One region of the Pseudocitrobacter cyperus genome, then DNA from elsewhere that is predicted to be linked to it. Evidence: predicted binding sites of a transcription regulator. Region 1 holds the regulator's gene; each other region holds the start of a gene.

Region 1 (4,257 bases):
GCGTTTTCGGTGGGGTAAGATTAGCCGTCGCGCAGTTATCCAGCGTGGTGTGATCGAACTGCCCTGGCTGACAGGCCTGATTATATTGCGTGATGGTATGGGTCAAACGTTCAGCATCAAGGCCTAACTGACGCGCAAGCTCATCCAGCGTGTTTGCCCGCGCGCCAGGGAATACTGGCGGCATGAAGTGACCGATGGCTTTACTGTCGATAATCGAATAGCCGATTTGCCCCGGTTGCTGGGCGACCAGCCGTCCCCAGATGGCATAGCGTTTGGGCCAGAAATCTTCCCCTTCATCATAAAAGCGTTCTGCATCACGGTTGACTACCAGCCCTAAAGAGACGCAGTCCACACGGGTACAAATGCCGCCATCATAGAGAGGCGCTCTGGCGTCAATCGCCACACAGTGGGACTGGGAAGGATCACCAATAATATCCGCACCCGCGTCAATCATAAATTTGAGCAGTACGCCCTGATTAAAGCGGGTACCGCGAATGAGAAAATTATCGGCAGGCCATTCTCCACGCGCATTCTGGCCCCAGGCCTCCTTCAGCCACTCCCGGTTGGACTCGAATCCCCCGGCGGCGAGTACGCAGGTTTTGGCCGTAATGCGCTCCTCTCCTGCCAGTGCAGCGACAAATTCGCCATTTTGCAGCTCCAGCGCCTGAACCGGGGTGTTATAGCGAATTTGCACGCCCAGTTTCTCCGCGCTGCGATAATAAGCATTCATCAGCGCTTTACCGCCGCCCATAAAAAAGGCGTTAGTCCGCGCGACATGCAGTGCGCCCGAAAGTGGGGGCTGGAAGTTAACGCCATGCTGGCGCATCCAGTCCCGGCAGTGCGATGAGGTGCGGATCACTAAACGTGCCAACGACTCGTTAGTGTTTCCTTCGGTAACACGCCACAGATCCTGCCAGAACTCCTCTTCGGGGTAGCTCTCCACCAGCACATCCTGTGGGGCGTCATGCATACAGCGCAAATTGCGGGTATGCTGGGAATTACCGCCGCGCCATTCACGAGGCGCGGCCTCAAGCAGCAGCACAGAAGCGCCGGCCTCGCGAGCGGTCAGTGCGGCACACAATGCCGCATTGCCTCCGCCGATCACCAGAACATCAACCATTGTCGACTCCATTACTATTTAACTAATTGTTAAATTTGTAATTGAAATGTATATGCTTGATGCGCGTTGCCGCTATGGCCTCTTGCTAAAGAGGCCTTTAGTTAACGTAAAGGGTTGCGCCTGGCCACGCGCCGGCTTGCGTGAGCTCTCGCATTACTTTGCTGAGTATTACGCGGGTTGCGAGACCAGCCGGAGAGAGTTCATCATCAGAGAGGCTGACCAGAAAGTTGGGGCGACTAAGGACTGGATTTTGGACATCGATCACTCTGAGTGCTTCGTGGTCGAGGTGGGATATCGCCGCCCCAGGCTGTAATGTGGCGCCAAGGCCGCTGCGTACCGCCTGCATCAGCAAGGCCAGGCCATCTATTTCGGTGACGACTTCCGGGGTCAGTCCGTGCTCCTGGGCAATGGCTTCAAGCCTGCCACGCAGGCCATGCCCCTGGCTTGGCATAATCAGCGGAATGTTTGCCAGTTGGGCAGGCGAGATACCGTCAGAGGAAATATCAGCCAGAAGGGCATGGGTGCCAATCAGGAAAAGTCTTTCTTCAAGAATCGGTCTTGCGCTCCAGCGCACAATTTTATCCTTCTGAAAAACAATCGCTAAATCAATCTGACGGGTGTTGATCATGCGTTCGAGGTTTCCGGAGAGACTTTCCACAACATGCAAACGAACGTCAGGGTAGCTTTCGCGCATCGCGTTGATAAAAGGCATGCCAAGCACGGAGGCGGTACTGGGCGCCATGCCTACGCTGATATGTCCGGAAAGACGCGCTTCGCGTGCGGCGAGCACCGCGTCATCGGCATGACGAAGCGCCAGTTGCGCCTGCGAGTAAAAAGCCAGCCCGGCGCTGGTGGGGGTGACGCCTCTGGAGGTGCGTTGCAACAGGCGTATGGAGAGGTCGTTTTCCAGTCGCGTCATCTGCTGGCTGAGCGCCGAGACGCCAATATTCAGATCGAGCGCCGCGCTGCCCATGCTTCCGGTCTCCACGATGCGGACGAAATATCGTAACTGTCGAAGTTCCATTTCCCTCTCCGGTACCTTAGTGTTTACATTAAAGTAACATTACGCCGAAGTGTGGAGGGTAAGCAACAGGCAATAAAAAAGCCAACCTGTTGGTTGGCTTTAGTAAAACAGTGACGACTATTTTTCTACCGCGTCGTGGGCGTGTTCATCTTCGCGGCAGTCACCCTCTGCACAGTGACCATACAGGTACAGGCTGTGGTTCGTTAAGCGAATGCCGTGTTTTGACGCGATTTCACGCTGGCGGGCTTCAATGGAATCATCGCTAAATTCAATCACTTTGCCGCAGTCGAGGCAGATCAGGTGATCGTGGTGATGCTGTTGGGTAAGTTCGAAAACGGACTTACCCCCTTCAAAGTTATGGCGCGTTACGATGCCCGCGTCATCAAACTGGTTAAGTACGCGATAGACGGTCGCCAGACCAATCTCTTCACCCATGTCGATCAGGCGTTTATATAAGTCTTCCGCGCTGACATGGTGATTGTCTGGTTCCTGAAGCACTTCCAGGATCTTTAACCGGGGAAGTGTGACTTTCAGGCCAGCCTTCTTTAATGCGGTATTGTTGTCAGTCATGCGGAATCTGTCCTGTTGCTAAACGATTGACTTCCCAACAGGGAAGTATCATAGAGAGTGCACCGGGTATAATGCGTCTCATTATAGAATGACCCTTTCTAAATGAAAACAGCAAGCCCTGGGCGAGTAAAGATTTCAAAAACGAGGCTTAACTAGCAAACCCGCTAAATTCTGCAGGTATTGTACAGATATGCGTTCAAAAGTTAAAAATTTGTAGCTATTATTTTGATTGCTTCTACCTATTAATGCGGCGTAATTTAACAATCACGCCGCATTAATGCTTAAGCGTTTTTGATCTCTTCCAGATGCAGCTCTTCAGAAACCTGTTTCACCCATTTTTCAACGCGTTCAGCGGTCAGTTCCGGCTGACGGTCTTCATCGATGGCCAGACCGACGAAATGGTCGTCATCGGCCAGTCCTTTGGAGGCTTCAAAGTGGTAGCCCGCAGTCGGCCAGTGACCAACGATGGTCGCGCCGCGCGGTTCGATGATGTCGCGGATAGTCCCCAGCGCATCACAGAAATATTCCGCATAATCTTCCTGGTCGCCGCAGCCGAACAGGGCAACCAGTTTGCCGTTGAAATCGACTTCTTCCAGCGTTGGGAAGAAATCATCCCAGTCACACTGCGCTTCGCCGTAGTACCAGGTCGGAATGCCCAGCAGCAAAATGTCGAATGCAGCCAGGTCTTCTTTGCTGCTCTTGGCAATGTCATGCACGTCGGCAACGTCTTTACCAAGCTGTTTCTGAATCATTTTTGCAATATTTTCGGTATTGCCGGTGTCACTACCAAAGAAGATGCCAACGATTGCCATGAGTTAAATAACCTCTTGAAACTTAATGATATGGTGGTGGCGTATTGCCCACAGATAAGGGCAATCATAGCAGAACAGAGAAAGGTGCGGAATCAGCAATCGTACCGGACTGCACTCTCTGCTACATGAAAGTGGGGTTTTGCGAAATTTTCAGACCTTTTCCTGCTCGTGAAGCAGGGCTAACTGGCTCATCAGAATCTCTTCGATAAGCTCACTGCGACTCATATCACGCGCTGCCGCCAGCTCGTTCAGAGCGTCAACGGCATCATTGTTCAGTTTCAGCTCGACGCGCTTCAGGCCGCGAACTTTATCGCGTTTTAATTGATTACGCTTATTGATGCGCAACTGCTCGTCACGCGAAAGCGGATTGGTTTTGGGTCTTCCCGGCCGACGCTCATTTGCGAACAAATCTAATGTCGTGCGGTCCGTTTGTTCTTTTGCCATGATTCAGAGTGACTTCGGGGAAACAAGCTACCGGGAAACGCCCGGTGCAGACAGCGCGCAATCATACATCAGTGCAACCGACACGCCAACGACCACGGCCATAATGGCGCGCGGTCGTTGAGTTTTTAATCAGTCTGCTAAATATCGGCGAATAGCGCGCAGCACCGCATCAGGTTTTTCTGCATGTACCCAGTGGCCTGCGCCAGCGATGACATGCGCACGAGCCTGCGGGAACTGCGAAAGCAGAGCATCGCGATAATCTTCAGTAACATACGGGGAATTACCGC
Region 2 (4,257 bases), on a different contig from region 1:
GCGCGCAGCTTCAACGGAAGCATTCAACGACAGGATATTGGTCTGGAAGGCGATGCTGTCTATTAACTCGAGGATACAGTCAATCTGCCGCGACTCATCGCGGATACGCATCATGGATGCGGTTGCCGCACGGATGCTGTCCCCGCCCTGTTGCGCGACGTCGCAAGCCTGCAATACGCGCTCTCGCGCTTCACTCGCTTTTTCGCTGGTGAGAGCCGCAGCACTTGCCAGTTGTTCCATTGCGCTGGCAGCGACGGCCAGTGAATTTGCCTGGCTGTCGGTACGTTCCGACAGCGCGGTATTTCGCTGCAATATGGCTTGTGATGCCTCCAGCAACTGGCCAACACTGTAGCTCACCTGCTCTAAGGTAGCGCGCATCGCGCCGAGCGTGCGGCTAAAGGTGCGGGCAAAAGGTGAATGACTCACCTTCGTTTCCCGCGCCAGCGTCAGGCTTCCCGGCTCACGATTAATCACCGCCGCCAGTTTCGCCACTTCGCTGGCGGAAACCGCATCCTGCGCCATACGCACCGCCAGCACCACCAGGAAGAGCGTCTGCGCGACCACAAACAGGCCGTGCATCACCACCATATGCAAACCGGTATGGGTAAAAATAACGATGTGATACAGGTTATTTTCCTGTAAATAATTAAAGACCAAATGATGAACAGCGATAACCGCAGCGCCCATCACCAGCGGACGCCAGTCGCGCCAGGCCAGTAATGCCGACAACAGAACAAATACCGAGAAATGATATTCTGTTTCGCCCTCGCCAAGCTGGATAAGTAATGCAGAAAATGCCATCAGGATAAACGCAAATGTCAGGCGAGAAATTAATCTACCACGAAAAAAAAATGTGATTAATGTCGCCAGAATCGCTAATGGCGTGGCAAAAAAGAGGGGCAGTAACGCATTGCCGGACGCCCATCCCAGAACCAGCGAGATCCCCCAAAGCAGCCAGACCAGCGCCAGCATCTGGCCGTCAGCCCGTTGACGAATAGCCAGGACGGTGATGGTTTCACGCGGCGATACACCGGAAGATGAAGCGTCTGATTTATCCATATTTTCCCGCACTGTACAGGTTGTCTTATTAATATTATTGAGCGCCATAGATAAGCGTAGAGAGTTTATTAATCATTACCAGCGGAAGGAAAGAATATATTCTTTACGGTCGTTTTATGACTCATTAAAAAAGAAACAAATTTAATTTAAAGCAGCGAAAAATAATTATGTAGCGGGGAATATTTATTAGGGGAGAGGAGTTAGGGGGGATGTGCGGTGTTTCCCCCCCTCACCCTAACCCTCTCCCTCAAGGGAGAGGGAACCGACAGTGCCAGGGTTCAGGTGAATGCGGTTTTCACCCTCTCCCTAAGGGAGAGGGCCGGGGTGAGGGTTTTACTTCGTCCCTGCGTGTTCTTCCCCTACCAGGCCAATCTTCAGATAACCGGCCTGATGCAGGGTGTCCATCACCTTCATCATCGTTTCATAGTCGACGGTTTTATCGGCGCGGAAGAAGATAGTCGTGTCTTTCTTCCCTTCCGTCAGCGTGTTCAACGCGTTAACCATGTTCTCATCGGTAATGGGATCATTACCCAGAAACATCGACTTATCCGCTTTTACCGACAGGTAGACCGGTTTTTCCGGGCGCGGCTGCGGTTGGCTGGAAGACGCTGGCAAATTAACCTTCACATCTACCGTCGCCAGAGGGGCTGCGACCATGAAGATAATCAGCAGAACCAACATAACGTCGATAAACGGCGTCACGTTGATTTCATGCATTTCGCCGTTATCGTCCAGATTTTCATTAAGACGCATTGCCATGGGGCATCAACCTACTCGTAATTTCTGTGCGGTACGTACCGGCAGGGTCACACCGCTGGCATTAAGATCCAGGTCACGGCTTTGCAGCAGCAGAACCTGCGCCGCAACGTCGCTGAGATTCGCTTTATAACTGCCGATCAGGCGAGCGAAGACGTTATAGATAACAACCGCCGGAATCGCGGCGAACAGGCCAATCGCAGTCGCCAGCAGGGCTTCAGCGATACCCGGCGCAACAACGGCCAGGTTGGTGGTTTGCGTCTGAGCGATACCGATGAAGCTGTTCATGATCCCCCACACGGTACCAAACAGGCCGACAAACGGGGAAATCGCGCCGATGGTCGCAAGGTAGCCCGTACCACGGCTCAGATTACGGCTGACGAACGCCACGCGACGTTCCAGACGGAAACCGGTACGTTCTTTAATGCCTTCATTATCTTCGGAACCCGCAGAGAGCTCGCGCTCATCCTGCGCTTCATGAATCAGTTGGGTGCTTAAACTTTTATCATGGAAAGCAGCGGCGATTTCGTGCGCCTGATCGATAGAGCGGGCTTCCGCTAACAGCGCCTGTTCGCGTTTGAGGCGACGCTTCCGGGAGAACAACTCTGCGCTCTTGCTGAAAAAGATAGCCCAGGTGACTACGGATGCCAGAATCAGACCAATCATAACCACTTTAACAACGATGTCGGCATGATGATACATGCCCCAAACGGAGAGATCCGCCTGCATCAAATTATTACCCACTCTGTATCTCCAGGACATATTTCACAAAATCTGAGCATAATAATATCAAAACGACGTCGAATTGATAGTAGTTCTCATTAGTATTTGCATACTGGCTTAAATCATACTTATTTTCCTTGCGCTTACGCAGTAAAAAAGTCACCTCCGCGCTTTTTGATAAAATTTTCTGCTTTATGTCAGAGCAGCGGGTACATCTTTCAACAATCGTGCTAGTTTAGACGTCCAGACGTATAAAAATAGGCAGGATAAAAATGGCAGATAAGCACCTGGATACCGCGCTGGTCAACGCCGGGCGGAGTAAAAAGTACACGCAGGGTTCGGTTAACAGCGTCATTCAGCGCGCCTCTTCGCTGGTTTTCGACACCGTTGAAGCGAAAAAACATGCCACCCGCAATCGTGCAAAAGGCGAGCTTTTCTATGGGCGTCGCGGCACACTGACGCACTTCTCGCTACAGGAAGCCATGTGTGAACTGGAAGGCGGTGCGGGTTGCGCCCTCTTTCCCTGCGGCGCGGCGGCCGTCGCCAATACGATTCTGGCATTTGTCGAACAGGGCGACCATGTGTTGATGACCAATACCGCCTATGAGCCGAGCCAGGATTTTTGCACGAAAATTCTCGGCAAACTCGGCGTGACGACCACCTGGTTTGATCCACTGATCGGCCGCGACATCGCAAGCCTTATTCAGCCCAACACCAGGGTCGTGTTCCTGGAATCTCCCGGCTCGATCACCATGGAAGTGCACGATGTTCCGGCAATTGTCGCCGCCGTGCGTAACGTCGCCCCGGATGCGATTATCATGATTGATAACACCTGGGCCGCTGGCGTCCTGTTCAGGGCGCTCGATTTCGGCATTGATATCTCAATTCAGGCAGGCACTAAATATCTGATTGGCCACTCTGACGCGATGGTCGGCACCGCTGTTTCTAATGAACGCTGCTGGGCGCAACTGCGCGAAAATGCCTATCTGATGGGCCAGATGCTGGATGCGGACACGGCATATATGACCAGCCGCGGCCTGCGCACGCTTGGTGTACGCTTACGCCAGCACCACGAAAGCAGCGTAAAAATTGCTCAATGGCTGGCACAGCATCCGCAGGTTGCCCGCGTCAACCATCCTGCGCTGCCGGGCAGCAAAGGCCACGAATACTGGAAACGAGATTTTACAGGCAGCAGCGGCCTCTTCTCATTCGTGCTGAAAAAACGGCTTACCGATGCTGAACTTTCCGCATATCTCGACAACTTCTCCCTGTTCAGCATGGCCTATTCGTGGGGCGGCTTTGAGTCGTTGATATTGCCCAACCAACCCGAGCAGTTAGCCGAGATCCGCCCCGGCGGCGAAGTCGACTTTACCGGCACACTGATTCGCTTACATGTCGGTTTAGAAAACATTGACGATCTTATTCAGGATTTAGCAGCAGGTTTTGCGCGTATTGTGTAAAATGACCACAGGCCCGGCGACGTTTCTCGTCGGGCTGTCTGGTTAGCAATGTTCCTGAAGTGGGCCCCGCGCAAAGCCTCGCCGCGCTTCATGATTTTGAGAACAGTCTGCCTGCCGAATTGCCCGAACATCCCGGCGTAAACCCATACCGCCCAGGTTGTTCTTATTCCTGAACAGCCACCCATGCGTTGTTGCGTGGGGGATCAAAGAGTTTCAGGCAATTCGGGAGTACAATACACAAAAATGCTGTTCCACAGGA
Region 3 (4,257 bases), 440 kb from region 1:
GGTGTGACTGTAGCGATCTTCTTCCCCGCTGATTTTACTGGCGGCGACCTCTTCGATAAGCCCCGCCGCACCGCCGACCACTTTTGACGGCGGGAAGGCTAACTCAGCAATCCGCTTTTGCAAATCAAGCACATCGCTGTAAAGCTGGTCAGCATACTTCTCCATACCTTTGGTGCTGTTGTCGCCGAACAGCGCTTTTTCCAGACGGTGAAAACCGGTAAATTTCGGGTCAGCCGCCTTCTGCTCGTAATCGTCTTCGCGGGCGTCAATGCTGCCGTCGAGGTCAGAGAAAAGCTCTGCGATAGGTTCAATACGCTCATAGTACTGGCGCGTCGGCGCATACAGCGACTTCGCCTTCTCGATATCACCCGCTTTCACCGCATCGGCAAAGGCTTTGGTGCCTTTTACCAGTTCAGCCGTTTGCGCAGTCACATAGGCTTTATATTCGGTAATCGCCCCACCGAGGCTAAGGACGGTGTTCGCTTTCGCCGCATCCGCTGTCGCCGCGCCTTTGACAATCAACTTACCTTTAGGGTTGGTCAGCAGGCCGCAGGTCATCTCATATTCGCCCGGTTGCAGGTTGGCGGTCATCTTCTGGGTGAAGCCCGGCGCGATATTCTCACGCTCCTCCACCACCATCACGCCCTTGAGGATCTCCCACTCCAGCGCCTTCTGGCTGTGGTTCTGGATGATAAACTGCGTTTTCCCCGCATTTACTGTCAGCGTCATCGGTTCACACTGTTTGTCATTTACCGTGACGTTGACTTTGGGAATATCAGCAGCCTGCGAGCAAAATGCTAAAGAGCACAGCGCAGCAATAGCGCTATGGCGAAAAATAGTGGTCATGTTCCATCCCTTTCAATGAGTAAAAGCCATTTGCCTTACGGGGCGATACGTGATGCTGCGTTTGGCACACGCGCCGGCCAGAAAAAGAGCGCCAGCGCAACAAGTAAATAGAGTAACCAGACAGCCACTTCGCTGACGCTTGGCGCTTCCTGGTAGCCAAATATGCCTTCCAGTAAGGTGCCAAAGAGCGAATGGGTGGTGAGCGTGCCGCTCAGGTCAAAAGCGACAGCCTGGAAGTGGTTCCACAACCCCGCCTCGTGGAAGGCGCGAATGGCTCCGGCAGCAAGACCCGCCGCCACCAGCAGAATAAACAGGCTGGTCCATTTGAAGAATGCGCCGAGGTTCAGGCGGATACCGCCCCAGTAAAGCAGGAAGCCAAGCACAATGGCCGTCGCCAGCCCAAGCACCGCGCCCAGCGGCGGCCAGATACCGAGATCCTGCTGGAATGCCGCCAGCAGGAAGAACACCGATTCAAGCCCTTCACGCGCCACGGCGAAAAAGACCATCATAACCAGCGCCCAGCCGTGATGATTCCCCCGCGCCAGCGCGTTATCCACCGCCTGCTCCAGTTGCTGTTTCACGTTACGTGAAACTTTTCGCATCCAGAACACCATCCACGTCAGGATCACAACGGCGATAACCGCGACGATACCTTCAAACAGTTCTTGCTCTTTTTGCGGAAATTCGCCGGTGGTTTCGTTGATAAAAATGCCCAGTCCCAGGCAGAGCGCAGCAGCCAGTAAGACACCAATCCACATCGCGCCTATTAAGCCACCACGCTGTGTGCGTTTCAGATAGCTGGCGATAAGACTAACAATAAGCGCGGCTTCCAACCCTTCGCGCAGCATAATCAGAAAAGGCACAAACATGTGAACGTCCTTAAATGTGAATCACAGTCAACACATGCAAAGAAAAGTAAATGTGAGTGATAGCGATTATCATTACGCAAAGACGAAATTCAAGTGAAATATGTTGGAAATGATAAGTAAATGTAAAAGCGGAGAGGACGAAAAATGGCGGAGGGTATTTTGTTTATTCGGCCTACATGAAGATCTGTAGGCCGAATAAGAGGTTAAGCGGTAAGGTTTATTCCGCCTGCAAACGTGACGGAGGCGCAGAGTGGTAATGCGCGTTAGCGTCGTCAAAACGTTGGCGCATCGCCGCGGATGGCGCTTTATCCAGCAGGCTGAAGATAACAATGCCGAGGCTACCGAAAATAAAGCCCGGAATAATTTCGTACAGGCCCAGCAGCTCGAAATGTTTCCAGACGATCACGGTTACTGCACCGATAATCATCCCGGCCAGCGCGCCGTTACGCGTCATTCGTGACCACAGCACCGAGAACAGAACAACCGGGCCAAACGCCGCGCCAAAGCCCGCCCAGGCATAGCTGACCAGTCCGAGAACACGGTTTTCCGGGTTAGCCGCCAGCGCAATCGCCACCAGCGCCACCACCAGCACCATCAAACGCCCTACCCACACCAGCTCTTTCTGGCTGGCGTTTTTACGCAGGAAAGCTTTGTACAGATCTTCCGTAATGGCGCTGGAGCACACCAGCAACTGGCAGCTCAGGGTCGACATTACCGCCGCCAGAATTGCCGAGAGCAAAATACCGGCAATCCATGGGTTAAACAGGATTTGCGCCAGTTCGATAAACACGCGCTCGGCGTTCTGACTTACCGGCCCCGCTAACGCCGGGTTATTCTGGAAGTAAGCGATGCCGAAGAAACCAACCGAGACCGCACCCGCCAGACACAGGATCATCCAGGTCATACTGATGCGACGCGCATGCACGATGCTGTGGTGAGAATCCGCCGCCATAAAGCGCGCCAGGATATGCGGCTGACCAAAGTAGCCAAGCCCCCAGCCCATCAGGGAAATGATGGCGACAAAGTTCAGCCCCTTCAGCATGTCAATGTTTTCAATGCTCTTCTGCTTGATGACTGCCATCGAATCATCAAGGCCGCCCACCGCCAGAATCACCATCACCGGCGTCAGAATCAGCGCGAAAATCATCAGGCTGGCCTGGACGGTATCCGTCCAGCTCACCGCCAGGAAGCCACCAATAAAGGTGTAGATGATGGTTGCCGCCGCACCCGCCCACAGGGCAGTTTCATAGCTCATGCCGAAGGTGCTTTCAAACAGACGCGCCCCGGCCACGATGCCGGAAGCACAGTAGATAGTGAAGAACAGCAGGATAACCAGCGCCGAGATAATGCGCAGTACACGGCTTTTATCTTCAAAACGACCGGTGAAGTAATCCGGCAGGGTCAGTGCGTTGTTGTTCGCTTCGGTGTGTACGCGCAGGCGTCCGGCAACCAGTTTCCAGTTGATCCACGCCCCGACGGTCAGGCCAATGGCAATCCAGCTTTCGGAAATCCCGGCGATAAAAATCGCCCCCGGCAGACCCATCAGCAGCCAGCCACTCATATCTGACGCGCCAGCAGAAAGCGCCGTCACGAATGGCCCGAGGCTTCGACCTCCGAGAATGTAGTCGTCAAAGTTTTTCGTCGATCGCCAGGCAAAAAAACCGATTAATATCATGCCAAAGATATAGACAAAAAAAGTCACCAGCATCGGTGTGCTTATATTCATTAAAACTCTCCAGATTTATTCGTCGACAACATCCGACTTGTCGTTATTCCCTTACCGGAACGAGGTAAAGGCCTGTACTGTTATTCAGGCGACCGTATCCTGACGGAAGCGAAGATTTTTCACAAACGATTTAACACCGCATTTACATCAAATGCATCCCTGTCTTAATACCATTTTCCTATAGGTTGCACTCCCTCACGCTTTTTAGGGTTGCACCGTTTAGAAGTGTTAACCAGCCCTCAAAATCAAGCTTTGAGATACATCGGTTACATTCCGTACCATCACTTTTTCTTTTAACAATAAATTCATTTCTCAGGTTGCAGTTGATGTCACATTTAACATGGTTGCACAAAGTTGCAACATGGTGGATATTCTTGCTACGCCAAAAAAGATGACGACAAAACAACAGGAGTAGATGGCATGGGCACCACCACCATGGGTGTTAAGCTGGATGAAGCAACCCGCGAGAGAATTAAAAGCGCAGCCACGCGAATTGATCGCACCCCGCACTGGTTAATTAAACAGGCAATATTTAATTATCTGGAGAAGCTGGAAAACGACGAAGTGTTGCCGGAATTACCGGCGCTGCTCGCCGGTGCGGCAAACGAAGGTGATGAGGCTCTCGCCGTCCAGGATGAGCCTCACCAGCCGTTCCTCGAATTTGCGGAGCAGATCCTGCCTCAGTCGGTGAGCCGTGCCGCCATTACCGCCGCCTATCGCCGCAGTGAAACTGACGCGGTGCCGATGCTGCTTGAGCAAGCGCGTCTGCCGGAAAATATCGCCGCTCAGGCCCATCAACTGGCCTGGAAGCTGGCA

What was found. Region 1 encodes Fur, which represses iron uptake genes when iron is present. Its sites were predicted from a motif close to ATAATAATGAGAACNACTATCAA; they were not measured.
Region 2: a site for Fur is predicted at 2,621-2,643, ahead of exbB (tol-pal system-associated acyl-CoA thioesterase). Genes of this name have one in related genera too.
Region 3: a site for Fur is predicted at 1,766-1,788, ahead of efeU (iron uptake transporter permease EfeU). Genes of this name have one in related genera too.

Annotation. Positions count from the first base shown of each region.
Region 1 covers NZ_JAYMYY010000001.1:1,369,249-1,373,505, reverse strand. The annotation lists gene tcuA (FAD-dependent tricarballylate dehydrogenase TcuA) at 1-1,120, opposite strand, end outside; gene tcuR (tricarballylate utilization LysR family transcriptional regulator TcuR) at 1,218-2,144, opposite strand; gene fur (ferric iron uptake transcriptional regulator) at 2,262-2,714, opposite strand; gene fldA (flavodoxin FldA) at 2,996-3,526, opposite strand; gene ybfE (LexA regulated protein) at 3,677-3,970, opposite strand; gene ybfF (esterase) at 4,100-4,257, opposite strand, start outside.
Region 2 covers NZ_JAYMYY010000009.1:101,899-106,155, reverse strand. The annotation lists gene VSR74_RS21020 (methyl-accepting chemotaxis protein) at 1-1,059, opposite strand, end outside; gene exbD (TonB system transport protein ExbD) at 1,393-1,818, opposite strand; gene exbB (tol-pal system-associated acyl-CoA thioesterase) at 1,825-2,559, opposite strand; gene metC (cystathionine beta-lyase) at 2,811-3,998, shown strand.
Region 3 covers NZ_JAYMYY010000001.1:925,415-929,671, forward strand. The annotation lists gene efeO (iron uptake system protein EfeO) at 1-846, opposite strand, end outside; gene efeU (iron uptake transporter permease EfeU) at 882-1,715, opposite strand; gene putP (sodium/proline symporter PutP) at 1,933-3,441, opposite strand; gene putA (trifunctional transcriptional regulator/proline dehydrogenase/L-glutamate gamma-semialdehyde dehydrogenase) at 3,862-4,257, shown strand, end outside.